DNA from 2 places in the Cytobacillus sp. FSL K6-0129 genome. Region 2 is predicted to be linked to the other one. Evidence: a T-box and tRNA genes for the amino acid it is inferred to sense, from the RefSeq annotation. Region 2 holds a T-box; the other holds one or more tRNA genes.
What was found. The T-box of region 2 lies ahead of ileS (isoleucine--tRNA ligase). A T-box ahead of a tRNA ligase gene usually reads a tRNA of that ligase, here a tRNA-Ile.
Positions count from the first base shown of each region.

Region 1: it has a tRNA-Ile gene. The T-box ahead of ileS (isoleucine--tRNA ligase) is inferred to sense a tRNA for this amino acid. The anticodon was not compared.

Region 1 covers NZ_JBBOXM010000001.1:3,115,349-3,118,557, forward strand. Annotated here, with positions in the region: rRNA gene MHI57_RS15505 (16S ribosomal RNA) at 1-1,326, shown strand, start outside; tRNA gene MHI57_RS15510 (tRNA-Ile) at 1,426-1,502, shown strand; tRNA gene MHI57_RS15515 (tRNA-Ala) at 1,518-1,593, shown strand; rRNA gene MHI57_RS15520 (23S ribosomal RNA) at 1,853-3,209, shown strand, end outside.
Region 2 covers NZ_JBBOXM010000001.1:176,264-179,472, forward strand. Annotated here, with positions in the region: gene MHI57_RS00930 (YlmH family RNA-binding protein) at 1-95, shown strand, start outside; gene MHI57_RS00935 (DivIVA domain-containing protein) at 240-755, shown strand; T-box leader at 830-1,081, shown strand; gene ileS (isoleucine--tRNA ligase) at 1,179-3,209, shown strand, end outside.

The DNA of each region.
Region 1 (3,209 bases), 2.9 Mb from region 2:
CACTTACAGATGGGCCCGCGGCGCATTAGCTAGTTGGTGAGGTAACGGCTCACCAAGGCGACGATGCGTAGCCGACCTGAGAGGGTGATCGGCCACACTGGGACTGAGACACGGCCCAGACTCCTACGGGAGGCAGCAGTAGGGAATCTTCCGCAATGGACGAAAGTCTGACGGAGCAACGCCGCGTGAGTGATGAAGGTTTTCGGATCGTAAAACTCTGTTGTTAGGGAAGAACAAGTATCGGAGTAACTGCCGGTACCTTGACGGTACCTAACCAGAAAGCCACGGCTAACTACGTGCCAGCAGCCGCGGTAATACGTAGGTGGCAAGCGTTGTCCGGAATTATTGGGCGTAAAGCGCGCGCAGGCGGTTCCTTAAGTCTGATGTGAAAGCCCACGGCTCAACCGTGGAGGGTCATTGGAAACTGGGGAACTTGAGTGCAGAAGAGGAAAGTGGAATTCCAAGTGTAGCGGTGAAATGCGTAGAGATTTGGAGGAACACCAGTGGCGAAGGCGACTTTCTGGTCTGTAACTGACGCTGAGGCGCGAAAGCGTGGGGAGCAAACAGGATTAGATACCCTGGTAGTCCACGCCGTAAACGATGAGTGCTAAGTGTTAGAGGGTTTCCGCCCTTTAGTGCTGCAGCAAACGCATTAAGCACTCCGCCTGGGGAGTACGACCGCAAGGTTGAAACTCAAAGGAATTGACGGGGGCCCGCACAAGCGGTGGAGCATGTGGTTTAATTCGAAGCAACGCGAAGAACCTTACCAGGTCTTGACATCCTCTGACAATCCTAGAGATAGGACTTTCCCCTTCGGGGGACAGAGTGACAGGTGGTGCATGGTTGTCGTCAGCTCGTGTCGTGAGATGTTGGGTTAAGTCCCGCAACGAGCGCAACCCTTGATCTTAGTTGCCAGCATTTAGTTGGGCACTCTAAGGTGACTGCCGGTGACAAACCGGAGGAAGGTGGGGATGACGTCAAATCATCATGCCCCTTATGACCTGGGCTACACACGTGCTACAATGGATGGTACAAAGGGCTGCAAGACCGCGAGGTTTAGCCAATCCCATAAAACCATTCTCAGTTCGGATTGTAGGCTGCAACTCGCCTACATGAAGCCGGAATCGCTAGTAATCGCGGATCAGCATGCCGCGGTGAATACGTTCCCGGGCCTTGTACACACCGCCCGTCACACCACGAGAGTTTGTAACACCCGAAGTCGGTGGGGTAACCTTTTGGAGCCAGCCGCCTAAGGTGGGACAGATGATTGGGGTGAAGTCGTAACAAGGTAGCCGTATCGGAAGGTGCGGCTGGATCACCTCCTTTCTAAGGAATATACGGAATTAACTTGATGTTAGACTGTTCGTTCAGTTTTGAGAGTGCAATCTCTTTGATATGATTAAATACTTTACCGTGAAGTTATGTGGGCCTATAGCTCAGCTGGTTAGAGCGCACGCCTGATAAGCGTGAGGTCGATGGTTCGAGTCCATTTAGGCCCACCATTTTAACTTTAATACGGGGCCTTAGCTCAGCTGGGAGAGCGCCTGCTTTGCACGCAGGAGGTCAGCGGTTCGATCCCGCTAGGCTCCACCAACAAATCGTTCTTTGAAAACTAGATAATGTAATGAAGAAGATTACCGAGTAATCGCCACCTTAGTTATTTTTTCTCTCTATATATTATAGATTGATTTAAGATACTAAACTTTTTTAATAAACACAACCGAGAGGGTTGTGAGAAGCAAGCAGTTCAAGGAAGCGAGCGAGGAAACACCGGAGTGTGCGTCTTGTGCACATGAGGATGTTGACGAGTGAGCTGACGCCGAAATGCGTAGCTTATCGCAAGCCGAACAATGGTTAAGTTAATAAGGGCGCACGGTGAATGCCTTGGCACTAGGAGCCGATGAAGGACGGGACTAACACCGATATGCTTCGGGGAGCTGTAAGTAAGCTTTGATCCGGAGATTTCCGAATGGGGAAACCCCCTATCCGTTATGGGATAGGATCCATACCTGAATACATAGGGTATGGAAGGCAGACCCGGGGAACTGAAACATCTAAGTACCCGGAGGAAGAGAAAGCAAACGCGATTCCCTGAGTAGCGGCGAGCGAAACGGGATTAGCCCAAACCAAGAGGCTTGCCTCTTGGGGTTGTAGGACATTCTATACGGAGTTACAAAGGAACGAGATAGACGAAGAGGTCTGGAAAGGCCCGCCATAGGAGGTAAAAGCCCTGTAGTTGAAACTTCGTTCCCTCCAGAGTGGATCCTGAGTACGGCGGGACACGAGAAATCCCGTCGGAAGCAGGGAGGACCATCTCCCAAGGCTAAATACTCCCTAGTGACCGATAGTGAACCAGTACCGTGAGGGAAAGGTGAAAAGCACCCCGGAAGGGGAGTGAAAGAGATCCTGAAACCGTGTGCCTACAAGTAGTTAGAGCCCGTTAATGGGTGATAGCGTGCCTTTTGTAGAATGAACCGGCGAGTTACGATTACATGCGAGGTTAAGTTGGACAGACGGAGCCGTAGCGAAAGCGAGTCTGAATAGGGCGAATGAGTATGTGGTCGTAGACCCGAAACCAGGTGATCTACCCATGTCCAGGGTGAAGTCCAGGTAACACTGGATGGAGGCCCGAACCCACGTACGTTGAAAAGTGCGGGGATGAGGTGTGGGTAGCGGAGAAATTCCAATCGAACTTGGAGATAGCTGGTTCTCTCCGAAATAGCTTTAGGGCTAGCCTCATGCGTAAGAATCTTGGAGGTAGAGCACTGTTTGGACTAGGGGCCCTCATCGGGTTACCGAATTCAGACAAACTCCGAATGCCAAAGATTTATCCATGGGAGTCAGACTGCGAGTGATAAGATCCGTAGTCAAGAGGGAAACAGCCCAGACCACCAGCTAAGGTCCCAAAGTATACGTTAAGTGGAAAAGGATGTGGAGTTGCTTAGACAACCAGGATGTTGGCTTAGAAGCAGCCACCATTTAAAGAGTGCGTAATAGCTCACTGGTCGAGTGACTCCGCGCCGAAAATGTACCGGGGCTAAACGTATCACCGAAGCTGTGGATTGAACATCGTTGATGTTCAGTGGTAGGAGAGCGTTCTAAGGGCGTTGAAGCTAGACCGTAAGGACTGGTGGAGCGCTTAGAAGTGAGAATGCCGGTATGAGTAGCGAAAGATGGGTGAGAATCCCATCCACCGAATGCCTAAGGTT
Region 2 (3,209 bases):
TTTCAGTAAGAGGCTATGGGCGCTGTAAGGTTATTGCGATAGAGGGAAAAACGAAGAAAGAAAAATGGAAAGTAGTTGTCGGTATACAAAAATAATCTTTTTTAGCTATAATGATTATAGTGTTTTACCGATATAAAATTGAAAGTGTATCGAATTTTATGCAGGAATCTGCAAGAAACTGTCGAATTACATGTTAACAAATGTACATAATTTGACCAACTGATCTAGGAGGTGGCCTTATGCCATTAACACCATTAGATATTCATAACAAAGAGTTCAGCAAAGGTTTTCGTGGATATGATGAAGATGAAGTAAATGAGTTTTTAGATCAAGTGATTAAAGACTATGAAATCATTATTCGTGAGAAGAAGGAATTAGAAGAGCGTTTAAACGACTTAAATGAAAGAGTCGGACATTTTAATACGATTGAAGAGACGTTAAATAAGTCGATTGTTGTTGCGCAAGAAGCTGGCGAAGAAGTGAAGCGAAACGCACAGAAAGAGGCAAAGTTAATTATTCGGGAAGCGGAGAAAAACGCCGATAGGATTGTGAATGAATCATTATCTAAAGCAAGGAAGATTGCGCTAGATATAGAAGATTTGAAAAAGCAATCGAAAGTATTTAGAAATCGTTTTAAAATGTTAATTGAAGCCCAATTAGATATGCTTCAGAATGATGACTGGGACCACTTAATGGAATATGAGCTAGATACAACAGAATTAAAGTCTACAAAAGAAGAAGAGTCTAGAGTATAAGATACTTTTATCTTTTAAGATGAACGACGACTTGACGAAGTTGTATCCTATCGCATATAATCTAGAAAAAACATGATAAAACGATGACAGGGATAGTAGCATTCTATCTTACTTAAAAGAGTGGATTTCCACTTCAGCGATTCAGGGAAGGTGAAAGCCTGATATTAAGGAGAAGAATTTGAACATCACCCTTGAGTTCCTTACTTGAGCTAAAAAGTTAGAGTAAGGCGTAGACGTTCACGTTACGAATTGATTTTTGAGCGGATAGGAAATTTCTCTATCTACAAGGGTGGTACCGCGGGAATATATAACCTCTCGTCCCTTTTTTGGGATGAGGGGTTTTTTGTGTTTTTTCCGAGTACCTTATGTATGAACGCTACTTTGGTCATAATGTTATGTAGTATGTTGAGGAGGAAATGAGCTATGGATTACAAAGATACTTTATTAATGCCTAAAACAGATTTCCCAATGAGAGGAAATCTGCCAAAAAGAGAACCTGAAATGCAAACAGAATGGAATGAACAAGATATTTATGCAAAAGTGCTTGAGCGCACGAAAAATCAACCGTTGTTTGTCCTGCATGACGGTCCTCCTTATGCGAATGGCGATCTTCATATCGGACATGCGTTAAATAAAATTTTAAAAGACTTCATTAACCGCTATAAGTCAATGAGTGGTTACCATGCACCATATGTACCTGGTTGGGATACGCATGGATTACCCATTGAACAAGCGTTAACGAATAAAGGTGTAAAACGTAAAGAAATGACGGTAGCAGAATTCCGTAAGCTTTGTGAAGAATATGCGTACGGTCAAATCGAAAATCAACGTGAACAATTCATGCGATTAGGTGTTCGTGGAGATTGGGAAAATCCCTATATTACATTAAAACCTGCCTATGAGGCCCAACAAATCAAAGTTTTTGGTGAGATGGCGAAGAAAGGTTATATCTATAAAGGGAAGAAACCTGTATACTGGTCACCATCATCTGAGTCTGCATTAGCTGAAGCTGAGATTGAATATAAAGATAAGCAATCCGCTTCCATTTATGTAGGATTTAAAGTGAAAGATGGCAAAGATGTTTTAACTGATGACGTACGTATTGTTATTTGGACAACTACTCCTTGGACAATGCCAGCTAACTTAGGTATTTCTGTCCACCCGAAACTAAAATATGTTGTCGTTGAAGTGGATAACGAAAAATATTTAGTAGCTGAAGACCTGCTAGCGGCTGTATCAGAAGAGATTGGCTGGGAAAATCCTAAGGTCGTTCAAACCATTCAAGGTAGTGACTTAGAATATGTGACTGCTGAACATCCATTATATGGCCGTGATTCACTTGTTATGCTAGGTGACCATGTAACTACAGACGCTGGTACTGGTTGTGTTCATACGGCTCCAGGACATGGTGAAGACGACTTTTACATCGGATCTAAATATGGTTTAGATGTATTATGTCCAGTAGATGATAAAGGGGTAATGACAGAAGAAGCGCCTGGCTTTGAAGGTCTTTTCTATGATAAGGCGAATAAACCAATCACTGAAAAATTAGAAGAAGTTGGCGCGTTATTGAAGCTTTCTTTTATCAAGCATTCTTATCCGCATGATTGGCGCACAAAAAAACCAGTTATTTTCCGTGCAACGGCTCAATGGTTTGCGTCAATTAAAGATTTTAGACAGGAATTATTGCAAGCAATTAATGATACAACATTTACACCAGCATGGGGCGAAACAAGGCTTTATAATATGGTTCGTGATCGTGGCGATTGGTGTATTTCTAGACAGCGCGCATGGGGTGTGCCAATTCCTGTCTTCTATGCAGAAAATGGAGAAGAGATTATTACAGACGAAACCATTAATCATGTATCCAACCTATTTAGAGAGCACGGTTCTAATGTGTGGTTTGAAAAAGAGGCAAAGGAATTATTGCCTGAAGGATTTACTCATCCAGGTAGCCCAAATGGAGTATTTACAAAAGAAACTGATATTATGGATGTGTGGTTTGATTCCGGTTCTTCGCATCAAGCTGTATTGCTAGAACGTGAAGATTTACAAAGACCAGCAGACCTTTATCTAGAAGGATCTGATCAATATAGAGGTTGGTTTAACTCATCATTATCAACAGGTGTCGCTGTAACTGGTAAAGCACCATATAAAGGCATCTTAAGTCACGGCTTTGTTTTAGATGGTGAAGGTAGAAAAATGAGTAAATCAATTGGTAATGTCATTGTACCTTCAAAAGTGATGAACCAATTAGGTGCAGATATTTTAAGACTTTGGGTTGCATCAGTTGATTACCAAGCAGATGTAAGAGTATCTGATCCAATCTTAAAACAAGTAGCAGAAGTTTACCGTAAAATTAGAAACACTTTCCGCTTCTTATTAGGAAACTTAGCTGATTTTGATCCAGCAGTACATCGAGTTTCTTATGATGATTTACGTGAAGTCGATCAG